Regions from separate parts of the Methylobacterium sp. J-118 genome, predicted to be linked through region 2. Evidence: predicted binding sites of a transcription regulator. Region 2 holds the regulator's gene; the other holds the start of a gene.
What was found. Region 2 encodes HrcA, which represses chaperone genes, less so after heat shock. Its sites were predicted from a motif close to GTTAGCACTCNCNNNNNGNGAGTGCTAAC; they were not measured.
Positions count from the first base shown of each region.

Region 1 (15,721 bases), 810 kb from region 2:
GGCGCGATCGCGGCCTGCCCGAGGCCGAGCAATGCCCGGGCGACGGCCAGGGCGGCGAACGAGCCGGCCAGCCCGCAGGCCAGGGTCGCCAAACCCCACACGAGGACGCTGGCCAGCAGCAGGCTGCGGCGGTGCCCGCGGTCGGCGCAGATCCCCGCCCAGGGCATCGCCGCGGCGTTGAGCACGGCGAATGCCGAGCCTTGCAGCACGCCCAGCTGCGTGTCCGACAGGGCGAGATCGAGCTTCAGCGGCTGTGCCACCAGGGTGATCAGGAAGCGGTCGCTGAACGCCAGGAACTGTGTCGCCGCGAGCAGCAGAACGAGTGACCGGCCCGACAGGCCCGGAGCGGCGGCGCCGCCATCCGCGCCCATCAGTACAGCTCGCTGATCCAGCGCTCGAACACGGACTCGATCGGGCCGTGGTCGGACCGGTCGAGCCGCGCCCTGTGGACGATCGATCGGTAGCGGCCCGGCGGGACGCCGAAGGCGGCGCGGAAGGCGCGGTTGCTGTGGCTCTCGTCGATGAAGCCGCAGGCGAACGCGAGGGTGGATGCGGACCGGGTTTCGCCGGGCCGGCGCAGGGCGTCGCGGAGGCGCTCCAGGCGCCGGCGCTGCACGTAGCGGGCGACGCCGCCCTCGTCGGCGAAATCCTCGTACAGCCGGCTGCGGGACGTGCCGATGCCGGCGGCGACCGTCGCCGCGTCCAGGCGGGGATCGAGCAGATGGGTGTCGACATACGCCTCGGCACGGGTGCGGCGCAGCGGCCGCGCCGCCGCTGCCGACACCCGTCGTGCCACCGGCGCGGCCGTGGCCGCTTTCAACCCGAGGCCGAGCAGTTCGGTCGCGGTGTCGGCCGCCCCCTCGACCGCGACATCCGGCAGATTGTCCGCACGGCGCACGAGCGACAGGAGAAAATCCCTGAGCAGCCCGGCCGCGGCCCCGGGCAGCACCGCACCGTGAAGGGCGTCGAGCGCGCCGACAGCCGGCTCCACGATCTCGCGCGCGAGTGCCACGGAGAGGAGGCGAGCGCGGCCGACACGGGTCCAGTGCGGTTGGGCGGTATTGACGAGCATGATCTCACCGGGCCGCAACCGGTGCTCCGCCCCCGGGGGGCCAGCGGCGAGATCACCGTCCAGCAGGAGATGCAGCACGAGGTGGTCGAAGCCGTCCCGCCCCACCCGGCGGGGATCGCGGCGGTGCAGGAGGCCGCCGAGGTCGCGCTCGTACAGCACCATCCGCGGAAAGCGGCGGATGTGGACGCGGGCATGGAAAGGCCCGCCGGTGCGCTCGACATCGGCCCCGACGCTGTACAGGCGATGGTACGCGTCGAAGCCGTCACCGCCCTCGCGCGGGGCGGTGAACGCGAGCATGCGCGCGGCCATTGCTACGAGGGCCTGACGCCGACGCGAGCGGCACGGACGTAGCCCGGGTCGGGTGACGCCGCATCCCTGACATGGACGCAGCAGGGTCGTCGGGATGCCATATGCCGAGTGAGCTCTCTATTGTTACCCCGAATGTAGTCCCGTTCGTGGAACGTCTAGAGCCAGGTCTGAACATATTTTCTGGGGCGCCTACACAGGGCGTCCATTGAACCCGCCTGATCGGGCCCGGCGGCTCGACGGCTTTAGCCATCCCCAAGTGCCTGCCGGGCCGCCGACCTTCTCCCGGACATGGCATCCCGCCCGAACGGGATCGGGCTGCCCGGTCGCGACGGACGAGGCCGGCCTCGGCGCAGACGCCGCCGTGCTGCGGCCGTTCGACATTGATCGATTGCACGCGCCGCGTCTCGTGATGGCATCCGGGCGGACCGGCCTGGGTGCCCTGTCACGCGAAAATCACACCCGCATTCTGGGGCCGTATGAGCCGCCAGTTTGGGACGCTCAGCCAATCCATGTCGGGCCTGCCGCGTCCACTATCGGAGGCGCTCGGTATCGTGCCGACGGTGAACGCCCCCGCCTTCGTGGCCGGCGGGGCAGGACGGGGGAATCGGGGACACGGTGATGGCGGGCGTTCGCGGCGGTACCGGAATCCGAGGAAGCGACGCGTTCAGCGACGCGTTCGGCGTTGACGTGGGCGGCCTCGGCGACCCGGGCAATGCTCAGGGTATGCGCGACTCGGCCTCTGCTGGCTGCCGCGCCCGACCGACAATGCGGGACGGGTCAGCGCCCCCGCGGCCCCGCAGGCCGGTCCGGGCGTGCCCCCCGCCAAGCGCAACCCGAAGGCCGGTGAGCCGAGCAGCATCGAGATCCTGCAGGTCAATCCGACAGGGAGATGAGGATGAAATCGCGATGTCATCTCTGGGCCGTCCTGTGCTTGGCGTGCACGCCGGCATCGGCTCAAGGCCCCGTCAACGTGAACGATTGCACGCTATTGCCTGATCCGATCGCGCTCCGCCGGTGCGTCGATGGCTTCGGATCGCAGAGCGTGAGGCCGCCAGCGCCCCCGGCGCTTCCCGCGACCGCATCGGATACGGCCCGATCCGAGCCTGCCCCGAGAGCCGCCAAGGCCCCGTCGGCCGGCAAGCAAGCGGAAGACTGGTTGCACGAGAGCGCTTCGGGGGTCGAGCCGGGGCGATCAAGCCCGAATGCAATACGTCTCAATGATTGATTTTTTTGTAATAATATCTCGGACGACACTGACTGTATCCGATCGCGCATCGCAAACACAGAGCACGAACCGGCGCCCGGAGTTTCATGTCATTGCTGGTTCCATTCGCCATGCGGCCGCGGGCACATCCGACCGCTGACGACCTGTCGGGATCGCGAGCCCCTGCCGCTCTGCGCGCAGACGACGTTCCGGTTCGGCGCATGACCTGACCATGCCGTCCGGGATCGGATCTCGTCTAAGGCTTGGACGTCGGATCCGGCTGGCAGGCTGCGGCCACGCAAAAAGTTAGCACTTCTCCCAGACGAGTGCTAATGATGCGCCGATCGGGCCGCGATTCCCGTCTTCGCCGCCACGCTTCCCGCGATCGCGCCAACCATGCCGGTTGGATCATGCTTGGGAACGATCAGGATCTCGCAATGAAATTCCGTCCGCTACACGACCGCGTGGTGCTCCGCCGCATCGAGGGCGAGGAGAAGACCAAGGGCGGCATCATCATCCCCGACACGGTCAAGGAGAAGCCGCAGGAGGGGGAGGTCGTCGCCGTCGGGCCGGGTGCCCGCGACGAGGCCGGCAAGATCAATGCCCTCGACGTCAAGGCCGGCGACCGCGTCCTGTTCGGCAAGTGGTCCGGCACCGAGGTGAAGATCGACGGTCAGGACCTCCTGATCATGAAGGAATCCGACATCCTGGGCGTCGTCGCCTAGGGCGCGCGCCGCCGAAATGGACACCGGTTCGGCGTCAGCGCGCGCGACGCATCTGAGGACTCAGAGCCTTCAGAGTCGCCGCACGCGGCCCCGAACCCCGACCTGCCCTTCGAGGTGCCCGCTGTGGCGTGCCTCGGGGCCAAACGACAGATGATGAGCCACCACCATGTCCGCCAAAGACGTTCGCTTTTCGGTCGATGCCCGTGAGAAGATGCTGCGCGGTGTCGAGCTGCTCGCCAGCGCGGTGAAGGTGACGCTGGGCCCCAAGGGCCGCAACGTCGTGATCGAGAAGAGTTTCGGCGCTCCGCGCATCACCAAGGACGGCGTCACCGTCGCCAAGGAGATCGAGCTCGTCGACAAGTTCGAGAATATGGGCGCCCAGATGGTCCGCGAGGTCGCCTCGAAGTCGAGCGACACCGCCGGTGACGGCACCACCACCGCGACCGTTCTCGCGGCCTCCATCGTGCGCGAGGGCGTGAAGTACGTCGCCGCCGGCATGAACCCGATGGACCTGAAGCGCGGCATCGATCTGGCTGTGGCCGCGGTCGTGAAGGATATCGCGGGCCGCTCCCGCAAGGTCGCCTCGTCCGAGGAGATCGCCCAGGTCGGCACGATCTCGGCCAACGGCGATACGGAGATCGGCGGGATGATCGCCCACGCCATGCAGAAGGTCGGCAACGAGGGCGTGATCACGGTCGAGGAGGCCAAGACCGCCGAGACCGAGCTCGACGTCGTCGAGGGCATGCAGTTCGACCGCGGCTATCTCTCCCCGTACTTCATCACGAACGCGGAGAAGATGGTCGCCGACCTCGAGGACCCGTACATCCTCATCCACGAGAAGAAGCTCTCGTCGCTCCAGGCGATGCTGCCGGTGCTCGAGGCTGTGGTCCAGACCGGCAAGCCGCTGCTGATCATCGCCGAGGACATCGAGGGCGAGGCGCTCGCCACCCTCGTGGTCAACAAGCTGCGCGGCGGCCTCAAGGTCGCGGCCGTGAAGGCGCCGGGCTTCGGCGACCGCCGCAAGGCGATGCTCGAGGACATCGCGATCCTGACCAAGGGCCAGATGATCGCCGAGGATCTCGGGATCAAGCTCGAGAACGTGACCCTGCCGATGCTCGGCCGCGCCAAGCGGGTCCGCATCGAGAAGGAGAACACCACGATCATCGACGGCGTCGGCGAGAAGTCCGACATCGAGGGCCGCATCTCGCAGATCAAGGCGCAGATTGAGGATACCACTTCGGACTACGACCGGGAGAAGCTGCAGGAGCGTCTGGCCAAGCTCGCGGGCGGCGTCGCGGTGATCCGCGTCGGCGGTTCGACCGAGATCGAGGTTAAGGAGAAGAAGGACCGCGTCGACGACGCGCTGCATGCCACCCGCGCGGCGGTCGAGGAGGGCATCGTCCCCGGCGGCGGCACGGCGCTGCTGCGCGCCAAGGCGGCCATTCAGGGGCTCTCGAACGAAAACCCCGACGTCCAGGCCGGCATCAAGATCGTGCTGAAGGCCCTGGAGGCCCCGATCCGTCAGATCGCCCAGAATTCGGGCGTCGAGGGCTCGATCGTGGTCGGCCGGATCCTGGCCAATGCCTCGGAGACCTACGGCTTCAACGCCCAGACCGAGGAGTATGTCGACATGCTCCAGGCCGGCATCGTCGACCCGGCCAAGGTCGTGCGGGCGGCCCTTCAGGGTGCGGCCTCCGTGGCCGGCCTGCTGGTGACCACCGAGGCGATGATCGCCGAAGCGCCGCGCAAGGAGGCGCCCGCCATGCCCGCCGGCGGCGGCATGGGGGGAATGGGCGGCATGGATTTCTGACCTGCCGAAAACCGACCGGCGCTCTCCGGCCGCCCGCCCTGCGGGCGTGTCGGGGGGCGCCTCGAAGTGGATCGGGCCGGAGACGCCCATGCGCCGTGCTGCGGGGTCGTGACCGCGCGCGGTTGTCCAACTGCCGGCGGTTTGCCCCGGATTTGCATGGGTCATCGCCGTGATGCGCGCCCAAGCTCGCCGTGCCGGCGGGACCGGTGCCGATCTCACGGTCGCCCGGGAGGACAGAGCTCATGCGCATAAAAGTCGGCTGCGAGATGGCGTATGCGTTTTCGCAGCCCACCCCCGTCATCGCGACGCTCAACGTTCACGCCTCGCGCTTCTCCGATCTCGAACAGCCCGATCACCTGATCACCAGCCCGGCGGTTCCCCTGGAGGGCTATCGCGACAGCTTCGGGAATTGGTGCAACCGGATGGTCGCCCCGGCGGGGCGCTTCACGCTCAAGACCGACACGATCGTGCGGGACCACGGCAGCGGCGATCAGCTGGAGCCCGACGCGCCGGAGATCGCGATCGAGAAATTGCCCTCCGACAGCATCCTGTTCCTCCTCGGCAGCCGCTACTGCGAGACCGATCGCCTCTCGTCCATCGCCTGGGACCTGTTCGGGCATCTCCCGCCCGGCTGGAGCCGCGTGCAGGCGATCTGCGACTATGTCCACGATCGGATCACCTTCGGGTACGCGCATGCGCGGGCGACCCGGACGGCCTTCGAGGTCTTCGAGGAGCAGCGGGGCGTCTGTCGCGATTACGCCCATCTGGCGATCGCCTTCTGCCGCTGCCTCAACATCCCGACCCGCTACTGCAACGGCTATGTCAGCGATATCGGCCTGCCGCTGCCGCACGCGCCCGGCGATTTCGCGGCCTGGATGGAGGTCTATCTCGGGGGCCGTTGGCACACCTTCGATCCGCGGAACAACAGCTCGCGGATCGGCCGGATCCTCATCGCCTATGGGCGCGACGCCGCCGATGTCCCGCTCACGCTGACCTTCGGGCCCAACGAACTCGTCGGGTTTCACGTGACGACGGAGGAGGCCCCGATCCCGGCCTGACCGGGCGTCGGGTCGAAGCCGGTCGCGCCGGGCCCCGCCCGCGGGACCACGCCGTGCCGTCGCCGGGGTGCGCACCGGGCGTTTCGTGAGGCACTCCGAACGGGGCCGCCGGCCCGCTTCCACGGGGGGCGGTCCGGGATCCCGTGCGTCATCGCGCGGGACTCGGACTCGACACGGATAGGGTACCCCCCTATATCATGGTTCGAAGGACGGCCGATGGGACACACGCTCAAGGACAAGACGAAGCTGCTCGCCCGCGTGCGCCGGATCAAAGGCCAAGCGGAGGCGGTCGAGCGCGCCCTGGAGGCCGAACTCGGCTGCACGGACGTGCTGATGCTCGTCGCCTCGATGCGTGGGGCCATCAACGGCCTGACCGCCGAGCTGATGGAGGACCATATCCGCCATCACGTCGTGAACCCCGCCACCGAGACCGATGCGGAGCGCGCCCGCGGTGCGGCCGAGTTGATCGAGGTGGTCCGCACCTACCTCAAATAACGGGGGCCTGCCCCATGACGCCGTTGACCGACCTGCTCCGGCAGGGGACCGCGCACGCCTGGCTGTTCGTGCCGACCGCGATCCTGCTGGGCGCCCTGCACGGGCTCGAACCCGGCCACGCCAAGACGATGATGGCGGCGTTCATCATCGCGGTGCGGGGCACGGTCCTGCAGGCGGTGCTGCTGGGGCTGGCCGCGACCCTCTCGCACACGGCGGTGGTGTGGGTGATCGCGCTGGGCGGCCAATATCTCGGCCAGGAATGGGGCGGCGAGACCGGCGAGCCGTACTTCCAGCTCGCCTCGGCCGTCCTGATCATCGGCATCGCGCTCTGGATGCTCTGGCGGACGTGGCGGGCGCAGTCCGACGCGCATCACCACCCCCACGCCGACGACGCGACGCGCGTCACCGCCCGTGACGGCGTGTTCAGGCTGGAGGTGTTCGAGGACGGCGTGCCGCCCCGGTGGCGCCTGAGCCGGATCAAGGGCGTGCTGCCCCCGCCGCAGCACGTCACCCTCGAGACCGTCCGACCGGACGGCGACCGCACGGCCTTCGCCTTCGCGCGTGCAGGCGCGTTTCTGGAGAGCACGGAGGCGATCCCGGAGCCGCATGCCTTCACGGCGCGGCTGAAGCTGGTCGGATCGGCCGGCCCGGAGATCCACGCGGTCGCGTTCGCGGAGCACGACCATGATCATGACCACGACCCTGATCCGATGGACCTGGGCGCGGCGGACGATGCCCATGCCCGCGCCCATGCCGAGGATATCCGGCGGCGGTTCTCCGGACGCCCGGTGACGACGGGTCAGATCGTGCTGTTCGGCCTGACCGGCGGCCTGATCCCGTGCCCGGCCGCGATCACGGTCCTCCTGCTCTGCATCCAGCTGAAGCAGCTCAGCCTGGGCTTCGCGCTGGTCGTGTGCTTCAGCATCGGGCTGGCGATCACCATGGTGTCGGCCGGCGTGATCGCGGCGCTGAGCGTCCGGCACATCGGCGGCCGCTGGCCCGGGCTCGGCCGCTTCGCCCGGCAGGCCCCCTACGCCTCGGCGGTGCTGATCGTCCTGGTCGGGCTCTATACCGGCTGGCTCGGCTGGCGGGGTCTCCAGCACGGCCCGGTCGACCATGCCGGCACGGTCGGTCGGCTGCAGGGGTGATCCCGTCGGCCCCGCTCGGATTTGACCGCCGGTGAATCCCGAGGGCGCCGCCGGGCCGTTTTATTGCGATGCAACATAATGTGTCCCGGACCGTTGGATGGCTGCTACCCTCGCATCGCTGCGTGAGGGAGGGCATCGGGTCATCCCCTCGTCGAGGGACGCCGCGATGCGGCCGCTCTCCGAGAGTACCCCGATGCGCCTCGTGCTCAGCCTCACCGCCCTGACCCTCGCGACCCTGCCGCTTCCGGCCGTGGCGTCCTCCTGCGCCGAGCAGATCGGGACCATCGCGCGCCGCCTCGACAGCGCCGGCGCCGTCCAGGTCGCCGGCTTGCAGGCGGGGCACACCCTGCGGACGGGCTCGCTGCGCGGGGTGACCGCGGCGCGTCTCGACGCGCCCAGCGACCCCGACACCGTCTCGACGGCCGACCACGTCGTCATCGCGCGGACCCTGATCCTGCGGGCGGGCGAGGAGGACCGGCGGGGCGACAAGCGCGCCTGCGAGAACACGATGACCGAGGCCAAGGGCATGATCGGCGCCCTGCCGTAGGCGCGCGTTCAGAGGCATCGACCCGCCGCCACCAGCAGAGGGAAGCCTGGAGATGATCGGACCCGCCGAGATCGAGGACATGCGCCTGGATCTCCTCGCCATGGACGCCCGGGCGCGGCTCTACGACGCCGCCCTGATCCCCCTGAACCGGCACTGGGCCGAGCGCGGCGCCGCCTCGGTCGGCAGCGTCGGCCGGATCTGCGAGCGCGTCTTCGCCCGGGCGGAGGACCGTCCGCTCACGGACTGGAAGGCGGTCGTCACGGAGGCCGTGGCGGAGGCCGGGTTCGGCATCGTCTGGAACGGCGATTCGGTAGCCTCGCTCGAAGCCCGCTCGTAGCCCCAGGTCCCGCGCGGACACCCGCCCCGTCGACGGTATCGGACGCCGCTTTTGTCGCGGGCGCGCCGTTCCGGGAAACCGTGCGCGCCCGGAGGTCTTTGCCCCTTCATGGAACCCTACGTCCTCGTCGTCGCCGGGTTCGGTGTGCTGGTGCTGCTGACCGCGTGGCTGCCGATGGTGCTCCGGGCGCTGCCCCTGTCGCTGCCGATCTGCTGCGTCGGCCTCGGCGCGGCCCTGTCCACCGTCCCGACGGTATACGACCTCACGCCCCATCCCGGCCTGCACCTGGCGCTCATCGAGCACGCCACCGAGGCGGTCGTCGTCATCTCGCTGATGGGGGCGGGCCTGAAGATCGACCGCATGATCGGCTGGCGGCGCTGGGCGGTCACGTGGCGCATGCTCGGCATCGGCATGCCGCTGACCATCCTGGCCCTAACGGCCCTGGGGACGGCGCTGCTGGGGCTGGGCACCGCCGCCGCGCTGCTGCTGGCCGCCTCGCTCGCCCCCACCGACCCGGTGCTCGCCTCGGACGTCCAGGTCGGCCATCCCGACGAGGATCACGAGGACGAGCCGCGCTTCGCCCTGACCTCCGAGGCCGGCCTCAACGACGGGCTCGCCTTCCCGTTCGTGAACCTCGCCCTCGCGCTGGCCGGGGGCGGCGGCCTCGCCGGCCTGTCCTGGTCGCACTGGTTGGCCGTCGACGTCCTCTGGAAGATCGCCGTCGGCGCGATGCTCGGGGCGGTGATCGGCCGGGCGCTGGGCTGGCTGACCTTCCATCTGCCGAACCTGTCGAAGCTGTCCCGGACCGGGGACGGGTTCGTCGCCCTGGGCGTGACCTGCATCGCCTATGGCTGCGTCCAGGCCGTCGACGGCTACGGCTTCGTGGGCGTGTTCGCGGCCGCACTCGCCCTGCGCGCCTCGAGCCGGGGTCACGACTACCATCGCAAGATGCACGACTATGCCGAGGAGCTCGAACGCCTGCTGATGATGGTGCTGCTCGTCGGGTTCGGTGCGGTGCTCGTCGGCGGCGGGTTGCTGCACGCCCTGACCTGGCCGGCAGCCGCGTTCGCCCTGGCGGCGCTCCTGCTGGTCCGGCCCCTGAGCGGCTGGATCGGCCTCCTCGGCAGCGGACGCTCCCTCGGGGACCGCGCGGTCGTGAGCTTCTTCGGCATCCGGGGGCTCGGGACGGTCTATTACCTGTCCTACGCGTTCGGGCATGCCGCGTTCGAGCAGATGGATCTGCTCTGGGCCACGGCCGGCCTCACGGTGCTGATCTCCATCCTGATGCACGGCGTCACCGTCACACCGGTGCTGCGCGCCCTCGACCGGAGGATGGGACGCGACACCGCGAGCGCCCAGCTCGACCTGACCCTCGCGCCGCCGCCGGCGTGAACGCCGGCCGAACCGCGGGGCGTCCCGCGGGTCGACACGGTCCGGGACTGCGACGCCCTCAGCGCCCGGCGCCGGGCTCGTGGATCGGGCAGCCGTTGAAGCGCTGGCGGAACGCGGCCGAGTGCCGGTAGGGGGCGTTGCGGGCGCGGTTGATGTTGCCGAGCGGCCGGTGCGCGGCGAGCCCGGTCCAGACGCTAAAGCGCATCTCCTCGTCGACCGCCTGGACGCGGCTGGGGTCCCAGCTGTCCTGCGGCTCGACCCGGATGAGCCCGACCCGCTGGAACGGCGCCTCGTCCTGCTTCCATTCGACGGTCGGATCCTCCACCGGCTGGCGTTCGAGGTCGCGGCAGAGCTGGACGCGGAACTCCCAGGTGCCCGCGATGCCGGCCATCTCGGACCGCACCGTCTCGCGGATCGCATTCGGGCGGCCGGAGGCGTCGATCTCGGTGCCGGTCAGCGCGGTCAGGGCCGGCGCGACGGGGGCGACCGAGAACTTGGCGATGTGGTCGCCGTACCGGAACGGCGTGACGCTGTAATAGGTCTCGCCCAGCGGGTCGACGTTCGGGGCCCCGCCGAGCGCGCCGACGGTCGGGCTGTCGATGCCGACGGCATGGAGCGCCTTGTTCACCCCGCGCAGCACCGTGGAGGCGGCGACCTTCAGGCCCTCGACCCGGTCGGTGGTGCCGGCGAGCAGCTTCAGGCTGCCGAGGAACTTCGCGGCGTTCGGCGCCTGGAACACCGTCCCGTTGACCATGATGAAGTTCTGGGTCGTGCCCTCGGCGCCCGGCAGGCGCTCGCCCGCCACGTCGAGCACCTTCAGGGCGAGGCCGCGGGGAAGCGAGACGGCGTCGGGCAGGATATCCCCGGCATTGGTCGACATCCGCAGGTAGACCTTGTGGGCGCCGGGCGTGGCGAACAGCCCCTGGGCAAGTTCGGGGGGCAGGTCCGCGTCGATCGTCAGCACGCCTTCGAGGATGCCGTGCGCCTTGGCATGCACGGATCTGACGGCATGGCCGGAATGATCGGCGACGGTCTGCAGGATCCCGTCGAACGTCGCGTTCAACGCGTCGATCGTCGCGTCCTCGTCGGGGCCGACCTGTTCGACCTGGGGGGTGTAGCGGACGGGCGCTTGCAAGATCGGGGGCTCCGGATCGGTGTGGTTCCGGGATGAACGACGCGCGCCGCGCTCCGTTCCCGGCCATCGGTCAGCAACAGGCAAGATGTCCGATGCCGGCGATCTTCAAAACAGCAGTCGATGCGCCGTGTATTTTTTATTTGGACCTGATGAACATGCATCGCGCCGCCGTGATTGCGGAGATTCGACGGGCCCCGGCGGCCCCATGCGGGTGGCCTGCCTCCGGGACGCCCGGCCGGATCTCGCAAGCGTTGGCGGTTGCGACATTGCGACCAGCCTGGAACCGGAGGGTGTTGGCCAGGCTTCTCCCGCCGAAATCGCAGTGGAAGCCCCGCGTGCACAAGCACAGGGTGGCTAGACATCCGAGGGCAAGCCCAAAATGGTCTATCGGTTCGCTTCAGCGTTGCCGCTCGCCTTCGTCCTTGCAGGGCCGGCCGGCGCACAGACCGCGGGGGAGCACCCGCGGGCGGCCCTGATACACGGCAACTATTGCGGCCCGGGCAACAACGCGCCCGCCGCCCCGGTGGATGCCCTCGACGCGGCCTGCGCCCGCCACGACGCGTGCACCCCCGATGGCGGCCTCGCATCGAAAGGCTGCAACCTTCGCCTCCAGCGCGAGGCCGCGGCGCTCGCGCGCGACCCGCGGCAGCCGGAGGATCTCCGGGCCATGGCCGGCCTGGTATCCACCGCCGCCGCGATGATGCCGTCGGCGCGGGAGCCGGCGGCCGCGTCTCTGGCCGGACGGAGCTGGGGCGGGAAAACCTGGGCCGCCTTCACCCGCTAGAGCATCACCCCGACAGGCGAGTTCCGGCTTTCGGAAAAAAGATGACGCGAAACCAGGGGCCTCGCCGCTTCGGCGGAGCGAGCGCCCTCCCGACCAGTCCGAATCGACCGATCAACACGGGACATACGCCATGACATTGCAGGGCCGGAAGATCGCCATCCTGATCGCGCCGCGCGGGACCGAGGAGCCTGAATTCACGAAGCCGCGCGACGCGCTGGTGCAGGCCGGGGCGACCGTGACGGTCGTTGGCCTGGAGGCCGGCGAGGCGGAGACGGTCAACAACGACCTCGACCCCGCCGGGCGCTACCCGGTCGACCGGACGGTCGAGGCCGTCGCGGCGTCGGATTTCCAGGGGCTCGTCATCCCCGGCGGCAGCGTCGGCGCCGACAAGCTCCGGGGCAGCGCGGCCGCCATCGCCTTCATCCGGGACTTCTTCGCCCAGGGCAAACCGGTGGGCGTCATCTGCCACGGGCCCTGGACGCTGATCGAGGCCGAGGTGGTGAAGGGGCGCACGCTGACCTCCTTCCCGACCGTGAAGACCGACATCCGCAACGCGGGCGGCACCTGGGTCGATGCGGAGGTCGTCGTCGACCAGGGCCTCGTCACGAGCCGCAACCCGAAGGATCTGCCGGCCTTCTGCGCGAAGATCGTCGAGGAATTCGCCGAGGGCCGCCATCCCGCCCAGGCCCGCAGCGCCTGACGCGGCCCGGAACGGCCTCCGGGTGAACCGGCCATCGATCCAAGGGGGCGGGACACGTCCCCGCCCTCTCACCCAGCGAGGCTGAGAATGACCTACCTGCGATACACCCCTGGCATCGAGACGCCCGCCCCGGACGAGCAGGCGACCATCGACGGCATCATCCAGGGCATGACGCGGCAATCCGAGACGGTCGAGGCCCGGGAGCACCATGCGGTGCGCGCCAGCCACGCCAAGAGTTCGGCCTGCGTCACGGGCGAGCTCACGATCGCCCCCGGCCTGCCGCCCGAACTGGCTCAGGGCCTGTTCGCCAGGCCGGGCGTGCACCCGGTCGCGGTCCGCTTCGCGCAGGGTCCGGGCGAGACGCTCGGCGACCGCGTCTCGACCCACCGCGGTATGGCGATCAAGGTGTTCGACGTGCCCGGCGAGAAGCTGCCCGGCCACGCCGCCGACACCCAGGACTTCGTCCTCGCCACCGGCACCACCTTTCCCTCGGGCACGGCCGCCGGCTTCCTGCGCGACGGCACCGTGATCGGCAAGGCGACCGGTCTGCCGGAGGGGGTCAAGAGCGCGGTGGCCTCGACCCTGCGCACCCTCAACCGGACGCTGCACGCGTTCGGGACGGACAGCGCCTTCGCCGACTTCTTCGGCCACCCCTACAGCCACCCCCTGGCGGACAGCTACTTCAGCCAGGCGCCGATCCGCTACGGCGACTACGTGGCCAAGCTCGGAGCCCTGCCGGCGACGGACAGCCAGCGCGCCCTGTCCGAATGGCGGCTCGATCCCGATCAGGACGCGGACGGCTTCCGTCACGCCACGGTGGCGTTCTTCCGGGAGCAGGCGGTGGTGTTCGAGCTGAAGGCCCAGCTCTGGGCCGATGCCGAGCGCCAACCCATCGAGGACGCCTCGGTCGACTGGCCCGTCGCGGTCAGCCCGTATCGCACGGTCGCGACCCTGCGCCTGCCCCGGCAGGATGCCTACGCGCCGGACCGGGTGCGCTACTTCGACGAGGTCATGACCTTCCGCCCGGCCCATAGCCTCGCGGCGCACCGGCCCCTCGGGTCCGTGATGCGCGCGCGGCTTCAGGTCTACCAGGCCCTCAGCGCGTTCCGTCACCGCGAGAACGGTGTCGCGGAGGAGGATACGGCCAGCATCGACCGCATCCCCGCCTAGAGCCGTCCCCGATCGCGTTGCGACGGGGAACAGATCTCAGGGCCTGTTCGACATGGATCGTCCGATCCTCGCCCGCATCCTGAGGTGACCGCGGAGCGGGCGGCGAGGGAGGGCTCCTTCGCGGCCTCCCCTGCGCTCCGACCCCTCAGGATGAGGGCGAAGATGGGGAATCCCATCCGTCGAAACCGTGACGCGACTGCACCCGCGCGGGCAAACGGGTTCTGAGACGCGGTAGGACCCTCACCCGAGAGGACGCCCGCGGACGAGAACGAGACCGCCATGGCCTGACCGAGGCCCTGCTCTCCGTTCAGGTCAAGAGCCGCGCCGTTCCGGGCCGTGCCGTCCATGCCCCCGTCGGCTTCGACCGGAGGGGGCACACCGCTATCGGGTCGGGACGACCATCTCGAAGTGCAGGCCATCCGCGTCGATGGTCCGGCGGAAGCGGCCTCCGAGGCTGCGCTCGATGGTCTGCTTGAGCAGGCGCGAGCCGAATCCGGTGCCTTCGGCCTCGACATCCGGGGGGGCGGCCGCGCCCTCGTCCCAGGTGAAGGTCAACGTCCGATCCGCGACGCGTCCCGCCACCGTGAGCAGGCCGCCCCCGGACAGCGCCCCGTACTTGGCCGAGTTGGTGGCGAGTTCGTGGAGGATCATGGCGTAGTCGTTGACCTGGTCGGGGCCGACAGCGGCGGCCTCCTCGATGTCGATGGTGACGTTGGCACCCTGGCGGTAGGGCGACAGGATGCGCTGCGCGAGCTGCTGCAATTTGACGTTGCCGTGGTCCGACCCGTGCCGGCGCGTCGCCAGGGTCGTTGCCTCGTGCAGGACTCCGAACCGCCGGGAGAGGTCCTCGGCGAAGCTCGGGGCCGACTTGGCTTCCCGGGCGACCATGGCGGTCAGCGCCCTGGCGACCGTGAACATGTTCGAGACGCGGTGGGCCAGTTCCGCGGTCAGCAGCCGCTCGGCCTCCTCGGCGCGCTTGCGATCGGTGATGTCGAGGAAGATGGCCTGCACCCACTCCCCGACCCGGCCCTCGTCACCGCCCACACCGCGGGCGGAGATCCAGCGGGCGTCCGCCCCCGCGCCGATGCGGAAGTCGAACGCGTAGGCACGCGGCTCGGTGGCGCTCGCCGCCCAGTCCAGCATCATCGCGTCCCGGTCCTCCGGGTTCACCTGCGCGAACAAGGTGTCGATGCCCACGGTGGATTCGGCGGTCCCCCAGAACGTCCGGCACAGGCCATCGAGCTGCGCCAGGCGACGCTCCGGGGACCAGGCCCAGAGGCCGACCCCGCCCCGGTGGATCGCGCCGGTGAAGCTGGCGAGGGTCCACGCGTCGCCGGTCAAGGCAGGATCGTCAACCATGTGCGTTCTGTTCGGTCTGGGAGGCAGGAGGGCCGGTTTCAACCGACGGGACTGGAAACCCGGCGCCGGCCCGTTTGCTCCATGCCGCGGCATGCGCGCCGTCACGGACGGATGCCGACGCGACACATGCGCAATCGCCGTCGTGGCCGTGCAACCGATGGCGGCCTTGCCTGTTGACCGGCCATGTCGCTGAAGCGCGCCCCTGAAGCATCCATCATCCTCGTCGTGGAAGACGATGATCTCGTGCGGATGAATGCCGTCGCGTTGCTCGAGGATGCCGGGTTCGCGGTGATCGAGGCGCGCCATGCGGACGAGGCGTGGTTCATCCTGCACGAGCGGTCGGACATCGGCGTGCTGTTCACCGATGTCGACATGCCGGGCTCGATGTGCGGGATGACCCTGTCCGAGCGCGTCCACCAGGCCTGGCCCGACATCCGCCTGGTGCTGACCTCCGGGCGGCATCGCTTCGCCGACCG
Region 1 covers NZ_JBYQFA010000001.1:4,718,711-4,734,431, reverse strand. Annotated here, with positions in the region: gene AC3IF3_RS23205 (MFS transporter) at 1-371, opposite strand, end outside; gene AC3IF3_RS23200 (helix-turn-helix domain-containing protein) at 371-1,369, opposite strand; gene groES (co-chaperone GroES) at 3,023-3,310, shown strand; gene groL (chaperonin GroEL) at 3,477-5,120, shown strand; gene AC3IF3_RS23185 (transglutaminase-like domain-containing protein) at 5,363-6,178, shown strand; gene AC3IF3_RS23180 (metal/formaldehyde-sensitive transcriptional repressor) at 6,395-6,673, shown strand; gene AC3IF3_RS23175 (nickel/cobalt efflux transporter) at 6,688-7,821, shown strand; gene AC3IF3_RS23170 (hypothetical protein) at 7,988-8,368, shown strand; gene AC3IF3_RS23165 (hypothetical protein) at 8,421-8,705, shown strand; gene AC3IF3_RS23160 (cation:proton antiporter) at 8,814-10,097, shown strand; gene AC3IF3_RS23155 (catalase family protein) at 10,156-11,232, opposite strand; gene AC3IF3_RS23150 (phospholipase A2 family protein) at 11,612-12,016, shown strand; gene AC3IF3_RS23145 (type 1 glutamine amidotransferase domain-containing protein) at 12,147-12,716, shown strand; gene AC3IF3_RS23140 (catalase family protein) at 12,804-13,886, shown strand; gene AC3IF3_RS23135 (sensor histidine kinase) at 14,268-15,245, opposite strand; gene AC3IF3_RS23130 (response regulator) at 15,429-15,721, shown strand, end outside.
Region 1: the regulator HrcA is predicted to act here: its motif matches at 2,891-2,919, upstream of groES (co-chaperone GroES).

Region 2 (15,721 bases):
CCGAAGCCCTGGCGCGCTGGGTCACGGAGGTTCAGGTCGAGGCCGACCGGACGCTCAAGCACGGGCTGACCGGGCTCGAACTCGGCGGCTCCTACATGTGCCGGGGCCAGAACCATGACCTCGACGCCAAGCTGAGCGAGCACGCCTTCGCCAACGCCGTCGACGTGATGGGCTTCACCCTCTCGGGCCGCGCCAGCATCCCGGTGAAGGCGATGCCGGACGGTTCCGACGAGGCCGCGTTCCTGACCGCCGTCCGCGGTAAGGCCTGCGCGTTCTTCCGGACGGTCCTGGGACCGGGGACGAACGCGGCCCACGCCAATCACTTTCACCTCGACCAGCGCGAGCGCACGGCCGGTCACCGCCTCTGCGAGTAAGGTCGTGGAACGTTCGTGCAGGCGCAGCATTTCAGCGGGGAGCGCCTACGCTTGCGGAGATGACGACGTCGATGAACCCGAGACCTTGGCGTCCCGTTTGCGCGGTTGTGCTGCTCACTTGCATGGCTGCACAGGCTGCAGCTGCCCCGAAGCTAGCCCAGGGCGACGCGAAATCGTCCGCCCTCACCGCTGAAGCCGTTAACGCGGCTGCCCTGGCGCCGCAGGCAGGGGACAAATCGAGCGACAAGACGTCCGCCGCGAAGACGAGGAAGGCAGAGGGCGGCGACGAGAAGCCGGATCCGCTGATCGTCAAGGCGCAGGTGCTGCTCGATCGGGCGCATTTCTATCCCGGCGCCATCGATGGCCTGACGGGCGACAATTACCGGCGCGCCCTGGCGGCGTTCGCGGTGGCACAGGGTCTGTCCGCCACGGAGAAACTGACGCCGGAGGTCTGGGACAAGCTTCAAGCCACCAGCGACAAGCCGGCGGTGACGGACTACACGATCACGGACGCCGATGCCGCGGGTCCCTATATCGATAAGATCCCGCCCAAGATGGAACAGCAGGCTGACCTGAAGGCGCTCAGCTACACGAACCCGCGGGAGATGCTGGCCGAGCGCTTCCATATGGGGCGCGCCCTGGTCACGGCCCTCAACCCGGACAAGCCCCTCGACAAGGCCGGCACGACGATCACGGTCGCGGCGGTGGACCCGATGGGCACCGACAAGCTGAAGGGGAAGGATCTCCCCCAGGATCCCAAGGTCGAGCGTGTCGAGGTCGATAAGCAGAGCCGGGATGTGCGCGCCTTCGGCGCGGACGGGAAGTTGCTCGCCTACTATCCCGCTTCGATCGGCAGTACCGAGAAGCCGGCGCCGAGCGGCGACACCAAGGTCAAGGGCGTCGCCTTCGATCCGGACTACACGTACAATCCGAAATACGCGTTCAAAGGCGTGAAGACGCAGCACAAATTCACGATCCAGTCCGGGCCGAACAACCCGGTGGGCCTCGTCTGGATCGATCTCGCCATCCCGAGCTACGGGATCCACGGGACCCCCGAGCCCGAAAAGGTCGGGAAGACCGAGTCGCATGGCTGCATCCGTCTGACCAACTGGAACGCCCGGGACCTCGCCGCCCACGTCGCGCGCGGCGCGAAGGTCAGCTTCAAGGACGATTGACCTCCGCAACGGTCGGGCGCCCACCCCCGGCCGCCAAAATGTATCATCGGTTAACATTCCAGTCGCCAATGGCTACGGAACGGCTCGGGAACGCTTGACACGTTGCTCGTAACGGGCGACGCCAAAGGCCACCTCGGGAACCGTTTGTCATGGCTGTGTTGCGTTTTTGAAGACGCCGAGCATGCGGTTTCCGAGCGGCAGACAAACGAACGGTTTGGTCCCCGATCCGGGGGCGCTCGAAGGGAAGACGGCGCGGCGTGATTGCTGACCCCAACGACGATATTCTCAACGGCGTCCGCGTGCTCGTCGTGGAGGATGAGGCCGCGATCTCGATGCTGCTCGAGGACATGCTGCTCGATTTCGGCTGTGCCGTGGTCGGTCCGGCCGCACGCTTGTCCTCCGCGCTGGAAATGGCGTCGCAGGAGGTGTTCGAGGTCGCGATCCTCGACGTGAACGTGGCCGGCGAGCCGATCTATCCGGTTGCCGAGGCGATCGCCAAGCGCGATCTGCCGCTGGTCTTCTCCACGGGCTACGGCGGCGCCGGCATCCGCGAGCCGTTCCGTGACCGGCCTGTGGTGCAGAAGCCGTTCAGCCAGGCCGAATTGAAGCGCACGCTGATCGGCGCCATCCGGGCCGCCCGCGACTGAGACCTGCTCCGCTCCGCCCGGGTCGCCTCACAACCCCTCGATCGGGAAGGCGTCGGCGACGTGGGCCGGCCATCCCCGGGCGCCGACGAACACGGCATCGGCCCGGAACGTCATCCCGGCTGACCAAGAATTGCGACCGATCCAGGACCTGACCGCCCGGGAGAAGCGGCGCCTCTTGACCGCGTCGATCGCCTCGCGAGCGTCATCGCGCCGGGGACGGGCCTTCACCTCCACGAAGGCGATGGTGGTCCAGCGCTGGACGACGAGGTCGATCTCGCCCCCCGCGAGGCTGATGCGCCGGCCGATCGGCCAGTAGCCCTTGAGCATCAGCGCCGCCAGAGCCAGCCACTCGGCGCGATGGCCGCGCTGGTAGGCGGCGCGGCGTCGGACGGCCTGGTCTGGCCGCGTCGCGCTCACCCCTCGCTCCGCGCCAGGACGAGCGCCCGCGCGTAGACGAGCCGCCGGGGCTGCCCGGTCTGATCGGCCACGAGGCTCGCCGCGTCCTTGATCGAGTGGCGTTCGAGCGCCGTCCGGAGCAGCGCGTCGAGGGCGGTATCGTCCTCCGCGGTCCGCTCCGGCGTCGTGGCCGCGCCGATGATGACCACGATCTCCCCCTTCGGCGCCCCGTCCTCCGCGAAGCGCTCGCTCAGGGCCCCCAGCGTGTCGCGCCGGATGGTCTCGTAAAACTTGGTCAGCTCCCGGGTCACCGCGGCCGGCCGGTCCGGCCCGAGCATCGCAGCGGCGTCAACGAGCATCTCCGGAAGCCGGTGCGGCGACTCGAACAGGACGAGCGTGCCCGGGACCCGGGTCAACGCCTCCAGGCGGTTGCGCCGGGCGCCGGCCTTCTGCGGCAAGAACCCCTCGAAGAAGAAACGGTCGGTCGGCAGGCCCGCCGCCACCAGGGCGGTCATGACGGCGGACGGACCGGGCACCGGGGTGATCGCGATGCCCGCCGCGATGGCGGCCTGAACCAGCTTGTAGCCGGGATCCGAGACGAGGGGGGTGCCCGCATCCGAGACCAGGGCCAGCGCCTCGCCGGCACGCAGCCTTGCGACCATCCGTTCGCGCACCGCGTCGTTGGAATGCTCGTGATAGGCCAGCAGCGGCGTCGTGATGCCGTAATGGGCCAGCAGGGTCCGCGTGACGCGCGTGTCCTCGGCGAGCACCGCATCCGCTGCCGCCAGGGTGGCGAGCGCGCGGATGGTTATGTCGCGCAGGTTGCCGATGGGCGTCGCCACGATGTGCAGGCCGGGAGCGACCGGTTCGGCCTCGCTGGCCAGCCCGAAGGCCGTGAACGTGAGGGCCCGCGGGCGGTCGCCGCCCGGCTTCTGAGCAGGGGGTCTCATCGGAGCGGCTTGCCCCTGGGCATCGAATCGACGGGTCATGATCGGCGATCTTGCCACACTGGACGGCTCTCGTCGCGTCTAAGCCGCGCCGCCGGGGGCAAGTCCCGGTCCGCGCGTTTACATTTCCCGGGCCTGCCATCACGGTGGCGTGGCCTGCCCGAAGGAGACCGCGCCATGGCGTGCCCGATCGGCGCGCCGGACCGGGTCGTGCGCGTCACCGCCTTGAGCGTCGTGCTCCTCGGCGCGCTTCTGCCCCTCGGCGGCTGCCTCGGCGACGGCGTCGCCCGGCGCGGGCCGGCGCCGCAGGCCGCCACCTTGGCTCCGCCCGTCGAAGTGCCGCAGGGGTTGCCGGATGCGGCACCGACGATCCCGACCCCCATCGCGGCGGCTGGACAGCGGATCGGGACCGGATCTGTGAAGGTCGCCCTCGTCCTGCCGCTCAACGGACAGGGGGCGGCGGTGGGCACCGCCATGCGCAATGCCGCTCAGCTGGCCTATGACGAGGCGCAGCAGCCCGACCTGACGATCCTGGTGGAGGACGACCGCGGCAGCCCGGACGGCGCCCGGGACGGGACCCAGGACGCCCTGCGACAGGGCGCGGAGATCGTCCTGGGTCCCGTCTTCGCCGGCAGCGTCCAGGCCGCCGCCGCGGCGGCGAAGGCGATGGGCAAGCCGGTGATCGGTTTCTCCACCGACGTGACCGTGGCGGCCCGCGGCGTCTACCTCCTGAGTTTCCTGCCGCAGCCGGAGGTGGACAGGGTGGTCGAGGAATCGGTGGCGGGGGGCAAGCGCTCCTTCGCGGCGCTGATCCCCGAGACCGCCTACGGAAACGCCGTGGAGGCGGCCTTCCGCGAGACCGTGGCGCGCCGGGGCGCCCGGGTCGCGGCGGTGGAGCGCTACCCGGCGGGCAGTCCGGGCCAAGCGGTGGAGCGGCTGGCGCGGGTGATCACCGGTCCCGCAGCCACCGCCGACGCGCTGTTCATCCCGGAGACGGCCGACGCCCTGCCGGCGGTCGCGGCGGCACTGACCAAGGCCGGCTTCTCCCCGGCCCGGGTGCGGCCCATCGGGACGGCGTTGTGGAACGAGCCGGCGCTCTTCGCCCTGCCGGCGCTCCAGGGCGGCCGCTTCGCCGGGCCGGACCGCGCGGGGTTCTCCGCCTTCAGCGGGCGCTACCAGACCCGCTTCGGCGCGGTGCCGCCGCGCGTCGCATCCCTGGCCTACGATGCCGTGATGCTCGCCGCGGCCCTCGCGCGGCAATACGGCTCGCAGCGCTTCGCCGAGGCGACACTGACCAATGCGGCGGGCTTCGCCGGGATCGACGGCACCTTCCGCTTCCGGCCCGACGGGCAGAGCGAGCGGGCGCTGGCGGTCTACGAGATCCGCAACAACGCCGCGACCCTGGTCAGCCCGGCCCCGCGGGTGCTGGCCAAGCCCGGGATCTGATCAGCCGGCGAGCTCGGCCACGATCGCGTTCAGGACCGGCGCGCCCCGCGCCGTGGCGGCGATGCGTCCGCCCGGTCGCCGCTCCAGCATACCGTCGCCCACCAGCATGCCGATGCGGTTGCCGTTGAGCGGCCGGCCCTTGAGGGCGGCGTAGCGGTCCGGATCGATCCCCTCGCGCAGGCGCAGGCCCATCACCAGGAACTCGTCGGCCTGATCGGCGGCCGAGAGCGTTTCGGTCTCGGCGATGCCGTGGCCGTCGCGTTCGACCCGGGTGAGCCACGCCTCCGGCGCGCGCTCGGTCACGGTGCCGATCCGTCCGGGCGCGGTGACGAGGCGGCCGTGCGCCCCGGGGCCGATGCCGGCATACTCGCCGTAGCGCCAGTAGAGCAGGTTGTGGCGCGACTCGGCGCCGGGCCGCGCGTGGTTCGAGATCTCGTAGGCCGACAGGCCGGCCCGGGAACAGAGATCCTGCGTGACGTCGTAGAGGGCCCGGCCGATCTCGTCGTCCGGAACCACGAGCTTCCCGGCCGCCGCGAGACCGTGGAACGGCGTGCCCGGCTCGATGGTGAGCTGGTAGAGCGACAGGTGCTCGCCGGCCAGCGCGAGGGCCTGACCGAGTTCGTCCCGCCAGAGCGCGGGGGTCTGGCCGGGCCGGGCATAGATCAGGTCGAAGGAGGTGCGCGCGAAGACGGCCTGCGCGACCCGGATCGCGTCGAGGGCCTGCGCCACGTCGTGCAGCCGGCCGAGGGTCCTCAGGGACGCGTCGTCGAGCGCCTGCACGCCGAGGGAGACCCGGTTGACCCCGGCCGCGCGGTAGCCGTGGAAGCGGGCGGCCTCGACGCTCGACGGATTGGCTTCGAGGGTGATCTCCGCGTCCGGCGCCACCGTCCATCGAGCCGCCACCGCGTCGAGCAGCCCCGCGACGGTCGCCGGCCGCATCAGCGAGGGGGTGCCGCCCCCGAGGAAGATGCTGGTGACGGTCCGGCCGGGCGTCCGGCCGGCCATATGGGCGATCTCGGCCCGGAAGGCCTCGAGGAAGCGCGGCTCGTCCACGCCTCCGTGCCGGACGTGGCTGTTGAAGTCGCAATAGGGGCACTTCGCGGCGCAGAAGGGCCAGTGCAGGTAGATCCCGAAACCCGCATCGCGGGTCGGGTGGTCCGGGCCGGTCGTTCGCATGATCGCCGGGATGTGCGCGCGCCCGTCCGGTTTGGCAATCAGGCGCCGGGCGCGAGGCAGGCCCGGCGCAGCGCCACGAACGCCCGGGCGCGGTGGGACAGACCGGTGCCCGTCCGCCAGTCGACCCCGTGCTTCTCCGCGGCGCTCATCTCGCCGAAGGTGCGGTCATGCCCGTCCGGCCGGAAGATCGGGTCGTAGCCGAAGCCGGCCGAACCGCGCGGCGCCACGAGGTCGCCGAAGACCCGGCCCTCGAACAGCTCGGTGTGCCCGTCGGGCCAGGCGAGCACCAGGGCCGAGACGAAGTGCGCGCGGCGGTCGATCGCCCCGCGGGCGTCGAGTTCGGCGAAGATTCGCGCCATCGCCCCGGCAAAATCCTTGTCCGGGCCGGCCCAGCGGGCCGAGAACAGGCCCGGCGCCCCGTCGAGGGCGTCGACGCACAGGCCGGAATCGTCCGCGAAGGCGGGAAGGCCGGTGGCGTCGGCGGCGGCCTTCGCCTTGATCGCCGCGTTCTCGGCGAACATCGTCCCGGTCTCGTCCGGTTCGGGCAGGCCGAGTTCGCCGGCCGAGACCGCCTCCACCCCGAACGGCGCCAGGAGGTCGCGCATCTCGACGAGCTTGCCGGCATTGTGGGTGGCGATCACGACCTTGCCGGTCAGCCTGCGGCTCACGCGAGGGCCTCCTTCTGAAGGGCGACCAGCCGGTCGGTGCCGGCGCGCGCCAGGCTGAGGAGTTCGAGGAGCTGCTCCTGCGTGAACGGCTCCATCTCGGCGGTGCCCTGGACCTCGACGATGCCGCCCCGGCCGGTGAGCACGAAATTGGCGTCGGTCTCGGCCGCCGAATCCTCGGCGTAATCGAGGTCGAGCACCGCCATCCCCTTGTACAGGCCGCAGGAGACGGCCGCGACATGGTCCTTCAGAGGGTCGACCGAGATGATCGAGCGCGTCCGCATCCAGGCGAAGCAATCGTGCAGCGCCACCCAGGCGCCGGTGATCGCGGCGGTCCGGGTGCCGCCATCGGCCTGGATCACGTCGCAATCGACCGTGACCTGGCGCTCGCCCATGGCCGGGAGGTTGGTCACGGCCCGCAGCGAGCGGCCGATCAGGCGCTGGATCTCCTGCGTCCGCCCCGACGGCTTGCCGGAACCGACCTCGCGCCGGGTGCGTTCGTGCGTCGCACGGGGGAGCATGGCGTACTCGGCCGTGACCCATCCTTTGCCCGAACCCCGCAGCCACGGGGGCCCGCGCTCCTCCAGCGAGGCGGTGCAGAGCACCCGGGTGTTGCCGAAGCTGACGAGGCAGGAGCCTTCTGCGTAGCGCGACACGGCGCGCTCCAGGCTCACGGGCCGCAACTCGTCGGCGGCACGCTTGGAAGGCCGCATTGCGGGCCCCTTCTGTGGTGAATGTCGAGGGCCGGGCTCTTAGGCCGGTGCGGCACCGTGAGCAAGCATCGCCGTATGGATTGATCCGGGCGGGTCGGCCGGACATGATCGGACCACAGGATGATCGCGTGACAGACCCGAACTCTCGTTTCCCGAACGATCCATCGATGCAGGCCCTCGCCGCCCTCAACGAACGCGCCCGGGAGATCTTCCGGCAGATCGTCGAGAGCTACCTCACCACGGGCGAGCCGGTGGGATCGCGCAATCTCGCCCGGATCCTGCCGATGGCGCTGTCGCCGGCCTCGATCCGCAACGTGATGGCGGATCTGGAGCATTCCGGCCTGATCTTCGCGCCGCACACCTCGGCCGGCCGCCTGCCGACCGAGCTCGGCCTTCGATTCTTCGTCGACGCCATGCTCGAACTCGGCGATGTCAGCCAGGACGAGCAGGCCCGGATCGAGGCGCAGATGCGCGCCGCCGCCTCCGGCCACACCTTCGAATCCGCTCTGGCCGAGGCCTCGACCATGCTGTCGGGCGTCTCGCGGGGGGCCGGAGTGGTGTTGACCACCAAAGCGAATGTGAGCCTGAAGCACATCGAGTTCGTCCGCCTGGACCCGGCCCGCGCCCTGGTGATCCTGGTCTCGGACGACGGTTCCGTGGAGAACCGGCTGGTGGACCTGCCCGCCGGCCTGCCGGCCGGGGCCCTCCAGGAGGCGACAAACTTCCTGAACGCCCGGCTTCAGGGCCGCACCCTGGGATCGCTGCGGGCCGAGATCGAGGCCGGCCGCAAGGCCATGAAGCGGGAGCTCGACGCCATCACCGAGCGCCTCGTCGATGCCGGGCTCGCCACTCCGGTGGGCCCCACGGAGGCGCGCCAGCTGATCGTGCGCGGCCAGGCCAACCTGCTGGACGACCTGCGCGCCGTCGAGGATCTCGAGCGCATCCGCCTGCTGTTCAACGATCTGGAGACGCAGAAGGACGTCATCGACCTCCTCTCCCGCGCCGAGGGCGGCGAGGGCGTGCGGATTTTCATCGGCTCCGAGAACAAGCTGTTCTCGCTCTCCGGCTCCTCGCTGATCGCGGCGCCGTTCCGTGACGGCTCGCAGAAGATCGTCGGCGTCGTCGGGGTGATCGGTCCGACCCGGCTGAATTATGCGCGGATCGTGCCCATGGTCGACTACACCGCCCGGGTCGTCTCGAAGCTCCTCGACGGGGGTCGGTGAACCGCACGATCGCGGCGCGCGATGGCTTCACAAGAGGCGCCCGCCAAGCTTAGATTTTAAGTCAGCCTGGATCTCGATGATCGATACTGATTCGTCGTTGCCGAGGGCAGGCGCGCGCGTCGGCCCGACGTCGCGCGACACGGGGGATCCGCATGCCCAGTCTGGCGAGTTACCTGGCCTTCGCTGCGGTCTCGCTGGGCATGGCCCTGACACCGGGACCGAACATGGTCTACCTGGTCTCCCGCTCGATCGCGCAGGGGCGGACGGCCGGTCTGATCTCGCTCGGCGGCATCCTCGCGGGCCACATCGTCTACATGGCGTGCGCGGCTGTGGGACTCACGGCCCTGTTGATCGCGATCCCCTACGCCTACGATGCCGTCCGCTTCGCCGGCGCGCTCTACCTCCTCTGGCTCGCGTGGCAGGCGGTTCGGCCCAACAGTCGGTCCCCGTTTCAGGTCCACGATCTGCCCAAGGACAGCCCGCGCAAGCTTTTCGCGATGGGGCTGCTGACGAACCTGCTCAATCCGAAGATCGCGGTTCTGTATCTGTCGCTCCTGCCCCAGTTCATCGATCCGGAAAGCGGAAGCGTCCTCGCACAGGCGCTGATCTTCTGCGGCACGCAGCTCGCCGTCAGCGTGGGCATGAACGCCGTCTTCGTCGTCTCGGCCGGGACCATCGCCGCGTTCTTCACCCGGCGCCCGCTTTGGAGCGTCATCCAGCGCTGGCTGATGGGAACGGTGCTGGCCTCGCTCGCAGTCCGCATGGCGACCGAAGCCCACCGATGATCGCAGCGACGACACGGCCAGTGCCGCACGCCGGAGCGGCCTCCGTCCGGCGTGCGGTAGTCTTTGCGGACCGATCAGCCCGGAATGACGTCGACGATCTCGTAAGTGTCGGGATCGATGATCACGATGTCGTCGCGCACCAGGATGAAGTCGTAGCCCTCGTATTCCGGCACGAACTCGACGATCGATGGCGGCAGCCGGTGAAGGCTCACGGACCGGGGGATCGCGGTGCCGACCGCGAGGCCGAAGGCCACATCCCGCAGCGGCGAGACCCCGAGCCGGGTGATCGAACCGCGGAACTCCGAGCGCTGCCGCGTATCGAGGCGGCCCACCGCGCCGCGGGCCGGCCCGCCGCCCCGGGCACCGTCCCGGCCGCCCCGTTCGCCAGCGCCGCCGCGCTCACCCCGGTCGGGACCGGCCCCATCCCGGTTGCCGCGCTCGCCCGCCGGTCCCGTCTCGCGACCGCCCCGCTCCACGCCTCCGGGATTGCCGCCCGGCCCGCCGCGCTCCCCGGCGCCGTTGCGCTCGGCCGCGCCACCGGGCCGCCGCGGGCCGTCCGCGCCGCGGCCTGCCGGACCACCCGGCTCCGCGCCGCGGGGGCCACCTTCGGCGCCGCCGGGGCCACGCATCCCGCCGCCTTCCGGTCCGCCGGCGCCACCGCGCATGCCGCCGCCCTCGGGGCCGCCGGCGCCGCCGCGCATGCCGCCGCCCTCGGGGCCGCCGGCACCGCCGCGCATGCCGCCGCCCGGTCCCGCGCCGCCGCCGGCCGGGCCGGCACCAGCTCCCCCGCCGCCGGGCCCGCCACCCGGACCGCCGCCGCCGGGACCACCCTGTGCGAAGGCGGTCGCCGCTCCGACGACGACGATCGCGGCCGCCACCGTATCCCTCAGTATCCGCTTCATGGCCTCTCCTCCCGCTTCCGTCGGAGCGCTCGCGGCGCCCGCAACGCCCGCAACGGGGCCCCGGCGGAATCCGTTCCGTTGCATCGCTGACGTGGCGCAGGTGTCGAGGGATTGAGCGTCTATCGCGTCATCCCGTGGTCGCGCCGCCCGCATTGGGCCTGACGGTCGAACGCGATGACCCCGCCGCGGGCGAACCGGATTCACTGACACTGGCCACAGCTGTCCGCGGCTCGGGACCGATCACGGACTTGCGATCACGGTCATCACCTGTAACGTCGCGCAGCACGAAGAAGAGCCCGGCCCGTGCCGGCGCCGAGAATGGTCGACGGAGACGCCATGTCCGCCTCGAGAAACGATACGATCGGTATCGCGCCGAGCGCCCACGACGACGCTGCGGATCGGCGCCGGCGCATCTGGGCGATCGTCGGCTCGTCCTCGGGCAATCTCGTCGAGTGGTACGACTTCTACTGCTACGCGTTCTTCGCGCTCTACTTCGCGCCGGCCTTCTTCCCGAAGGGGGATTCCACCAGCCAGCTTCTCCAGACCGCCGGCATCTTCGCGGTGGGCTTCTTCATGCGGCCGGTCGGCGGCTGGCTGTTCGGGCGGATCGCCGACCGGGTCGGGCGGCGGACCTCGATGGTCATCTCGGTGCTCATGATGTGCTTAGGCTCGCTGCTGATCGGCATCCTGCCGACCTACGAGCATGTCGGCACTATGGCGCCCGTGCTGCTGCTCCTCGCCCGCATGCTGCAGGGCCTCTCGGTGGGCGGCGAGTACGGCACCTCGGCGACCTACATGAGCGAGGTCGCGATCAAGGGGCAGCGCGGGTTCTTCGCCTCGTTCCAGTATGTCACGCTGATCGGCGGCCAGCTCCTGGCCTCGCTGGTCCTGGTCCTACTCCAGACGGTCATGACCGCACCCGAACTCACGGCGTGGGGCTGGCGCATCCCGTTCTTCATCGGCGCCGGCCTCGCCATCGTGGCCCTCTACCTCCGGCGCTCGCTGGCCGAGACCAGGGACAGCAGCGACAAGGAGACCGCCGGCACCTTCGCCGAGCTGTTCAAGCACTGGCGGGCGTTCCTGGTCGTGGTCGCCTACACGGCCGGCGGCTCCCTGAGCTTCTACACCTTCACGACCTACATGCAGAAATACCTGGTCAACACCGCCGGGATGCCGAAGACCTCGGCCTCGCAGGTGATGACGGTGGTGCTGTTCGTCTACATGGCGATCCAGCCGATTTTCGGCGCCCTGTCCGACCGGATCGGCCGCAAGGTCAACATGCTGCTCTACAGTGGCCTCGGCACGCTCATGGTCGTGCCGCTGATGACGGCTCTCGGCACCAACAAGGACCCCTATCTCGCCTTCGCGCTGATCACGCTCGGGCTCGCGGTGGTGTCGTTCTACACGGGCATCAGCGGCATCGTGAAGGCGGAGCTGTTCCCCACCAACGTGCGCGCGCTGGGCGTCGGGCTGTCCTACGCGGTGGCCAACGCCACCTTCGGCGGCACCGCCGAGTTCGTCGCCCTGTGGTTCAAGGACAACGGCATGGAGAGCACGTTCTTCTGGTACGTGACCGTGCTGATGGCGATCGCCTTCGTGGCGTCCCTGATCATGCCGAACCCCAAGGTCCACGGCTATCTCGACGGCGACGGCACGGTCGAGGAGGCGCTCGGCAAGAAGGCGCGCTTCGCCCATGCCTGAGCGCGGTCGGACGATCGGGGCGGATCGCGCCCGGATCGTCCCCCACGCCGAGACCGCGTCGCCTTAACCCGCCGCTTACCCTGCGCCGGCCAGTGTGCCCCGTCATCCGACGAGGAATTGCATGACCGACATGACCGACACCGTGGGCGTCGCGGGCGACCGGATCCGCTCGATCATCGAGCGCGTGGAACGGCTTGAGGAAGAGATCAAGGACCTGATGGAGGCCAAGAAGGAGGTCTTCGCCGAGGCCAAGGGCGAGGGCCTGGACGTCAAGATCCTCAAGGAGATCCTGAAGATCCGCAAGCAGGACAAGGACGAGCGCGACGAGCAGGAGACGCTGCTCGACGTCTACCTGCGGGCGATGGACGCCCCTTCCCCGGCCCCGCTGGCGGCCGCCGCGTGAGCCTTTTCTCTTGAACGCTGGGTGGACGGTGCGGGCAGCGCCGTCCGCTCAGCGAATGGGATTGGCGGCCAGATAGGCGTCGAGGTTGTGGCGGATGCGGTCGAACGGCACCTCGGCCGGATCCGGCAGCGCGAACGGCAGGCCGGTGATCGTCTCGTAGGCGCGAATGTAGACCGCGGCCGTCTCGAGGACGACATCCGCCGGGATCTCCGGGATCGGATCCGTGTAAGGATCGCAGCGGGCCACGACCCAGTTGCGCACGAAGTCCTTGTCGAAGCTCTCCGGCGCCGAGCCGGCCGCGAAGCGCGCGGGGTAGCTCTCCGCGAACCAGTAGCGGCTGCTGTCCGGGGTGTGGATCTCGTCCGCCAGGACGATGCGGCCGTCCTGGTCCGTGCCAAACTCGTATTTGGTGTCCGCCAGGATCAGCCCGCGCTCGGCCGCCAGGGTCTGGCCGCGGGCGAACAGGGCCAGGGCCGCCTCCGAGACCGTGCGCCACTGCTCCGCGCTCAGCAGGCCGCGGCCGAGAATCTCGGCCTCGGTCAGCGGCGCGTCGTGGCCGCCGTCGAAGGCCTTGGTGGTCGGCGTGATGATGGCGTCCGGCAGGCGCTCGTTCGGGCGCATGCCCTCGGGGAAGCGGTGGCCGTACATCGCCCGTTCGCCGGCCCGGTACCGGGTCAGCACGGAGGTCGAGGTCGTGCCCGCGAGGTATCCGCGCACGACCACCTCCACCGGCAGGATGTCCAGGCGCTGCCCGACGACGACGTTCGGATCCGGATAGGCCAGCACGTGGTTCGGGCAGAGGTCGGCCGTGCGCTCGAACCAGTAGCGCGCGGTCTGGGTAAGGACCTGGCCCTTGAACGGGATCGCGGCGAGCGCCCGATCGAAGGCGCTGATCCGATCGGTGGTGATCAGGATGCGCCGGCCGTCGGGCAGGTCGTAATTGTCCCTGACCTTGCCACGGTAGTGGTTCGGCAGCCCGGGCAGCGTCGCTTCGGGCAGGACCTGATGCGCGTGCGGGGCGAGATCTGCCGTATCCATCCGAGCCTTCCATCCGGCTGAGCGGCAACGCCGCGGCGCTGCCTGTGTGCGCGGACGGGGCGGAGATTTCCAGTCCCGCTGCGCAGCGGTCGGCAGACCGGCACCTGCGGGTTCAGAGCACGGCCTGAGCCGCGCCCCGCCGGACTCAGTTCAGATTCGCGCGCGATTCAGCGGCCTGCTGCGCGGCGAGCTTCCGCCCGATCTCGTGCAGGAGCGCCTCCGCCCACGCCCTGAGGCCGGGATCGTTCAGGGCGTCGACCGCCCGGAACGCCGAGATCGCGGCGTCGGCGGCGCGTTCGAGGGGCGTCTCGCCCGGATCCGCCACCGGATTCGCGTCACCGTCCCGAGCGTTCAGGTCCGTGACGTCCACGATAATTCCATGGCCGCGCACCGGGCGGCCGAGGTGATCGCTGGAGAACCGGCCGCGCAACAGCACCCAGCGCAGGGCTCCGCCGGCCGAGGAGACGCGATACTCGACCACCGCGGGTCCGCCGTCCCGGACATACTTGCGGAAGGCCGCGCGAATCCGTGCACGGTCCAGCGTCGGGACAGCGGCCGCGTAGGCGGAGAGCGGCAAACCGGCTTCGGCCTCCTCCGGACCGAGGTTGAACAGGCGCGCCGCCGAACCGTCGGCCCAGACGCGATCCGAAGCCGCATCCCAGGTCCAGGTGCCGACGCCGTCTCGGGCATCGAGGGGGACCTGAAATTCCTTCCGCCGGCTCGGGCCGTCGAGCGACTTCAGTTTCGGCATTGCGGAGTCTGTATCTCGTTGAAAACCTGATTCATGCTAATTTGATTTTCGGCAACATCAAGGATCTCGATAGTGCAATCCGATAGGGTTGCCGGTGCCCATTCGCCGACCTGCGTGCGGGGCACTCTGCCGTCGGATGACCGTGGCCCGGATCGTTCGGACGCGTCGGAGCGGCGATCCACGGGAGATCGGGTCTCGTCCCGGTGCGGGTCCGTCCCCGCGATCCGCCCTGCGGTGCCGATCGAACAGGCACCGGATCCGCCGAGCCATGATGGCTGTGGCGGGCGATTAAAGCGCGCGGAGACTGTTCGCGAAAAGTCCTGCCCGCGCGATCAGCGAGCGGATGGTGCCCAGGGACGGAGTCGAACCGCCGACACTGCGATTTTCAGTCGCATGCTCTACCAACTGAGCTACCTGGGCGTCGCCCGTGGCCGTGCCGGCCTCGGACGCCGCGGGGTATAGTCAGTGCCGTGCGGCCTGTCCAGCCTTGCCGGACCCTCGGCGGGATGGAAAAGCCGCGGGACCCTCAGCGTTCGGAATCGGGCTCGGGCGGGGGCTCGTCGCTGTCGATCTCTTCGGGGAGCGCGTAGCGCTCGTTCAGCCAGCGCCCGAGATCGACATCCGCACAGCGCTGCGAGCAGAAGGGCTGAAAGTCCGGCTCTGCGGGCCGTCGACAGATCGGGCAGGCCGGGCGGCGCTCGCGGCTCATGCCAGCGCGCCCCAGCCGGCCCGGACCGGATAGCCCTCGCCGTCCAGCAGGCTCATGGTCTCGTAGAGCGGCAGCCCGACCACGGCACTGTAGGATCCGACGAGCTTCACCACGAAGGCGCCCGCCAGCCCCTGGATCGCGTAGCCGCCGGCCTTCCCGCGCCACTCGCCCGACGCGACGTAGCCCTGGATGTCCCGGCCGGACAGGCGCTTGAACCGCACCCGGGTCTCGACGATCCGCTCGCGCCGGCCGCGGGGCGAGAGCACGCAGATCGCCGTGTAGACCCGGTGCTGGCGCCCGGACAGGAGACGCAGGCAATCCGCCGCCTCGTCCGGCACCTCGGCCTTGGGGAGGACCCGCCGCCCGACCGCCACGACCGTATCGGCCGACAGCAGCCATGTCGGCGCCGTCTTGTCGCCCAGGTGAAGCGCGGCTTCCGCGGTGGCGAGCTTGGTGCGCGCCAGGCGGCGGGCAAGGTCGCGGGGCGGTTCGGCCTTGCGCGGGGTCTCGTCGATCTCGGCCGGCAGCAGCGCGTCCGGCTCGATGCCGATCTGCTGCAGGAGCGCGAGCCGGCGCGGCGAGGCGGAGGCGAGCACGAGACGGGCCGTCGGTCCCTGCGTCGCGCCCGTCGCGTCTGGTTTGGCGTCCATGGTGTTCCGTTCGCACGATC
Region 2 covers NZ_JBYQFA010000001.1:3,912,799-3,928,519, reverse strand. Annotated here, with positions in the region: gene AC3IF3_RS19090 (extensin-like domain-containing protein) at 1-374, shown strand, start outside; gene AC3IF3_RS19085 (L,D-transpeptidase family protein) at 446-1,549, shown strand; gene AC3IF3_RS19080 (response regulator) at 1,807-2,196, shown strand; gene AC3IF3_RS19075 (YraN family protein) at 2,224-2,613, opposite strand; gene rsmI (16S rRNA (cytidine(1402)-2'-O)-methyltransferase) at 2,610-3,581, opposite strand; gene AC3IF3_RS19065 (penicillin-binding protein activator) at 3,717-4,985, shown strand; gene hemW (radical SAM family heme chaperone HemW) at 4,986-6,161, opposite strand; gene rdgB (RdgB/HAM1 family non-canonical purine NTP pyrophosphatase) at 6,200-6,829, opposite strand; gene rph (ribonuclease PH) at 6,826-7,539, opposite strand; gene hrcA (heat-inducible transcriptional repressor HrcA) at 7,707-8,762, shown strand; gene AC3IF3_RS19040 (LysE family translocator) at 8,915-9,547, shown strand; gene AC3IF3_RS19035 (DUF1236 domain-containing protein) at 9,622-10,449, opposite strand; gene AC3IF3_RS19030 (MFS family transporter) at 10,786-12,150, shown strand; gene AC3IF3_RS19025 (DUF2312 domain-containing protein) at 12,272-12,553, shown strand; gene AC3IF3_RS19020 (phosphoribosylaminoimidazolesuccinocarboxamide synthase) at 12,602-13,591, opposite strand; gene AC3IF3_RS19015 (PAS domain-containing protein) at 13,737-14,342, opposite strand; tRNA gene AC3IF3_RS19010 (tRNA-Phe) at 14,687-14,762, opposite strand; gene AC3IF3_RS19005 (DNA gyrase inhibitor YacG) at 14,869-15,051, opposite strand; gene AC3IF3_RS19000 (Maf-like protein) at 15,048-15,701, opposite strand.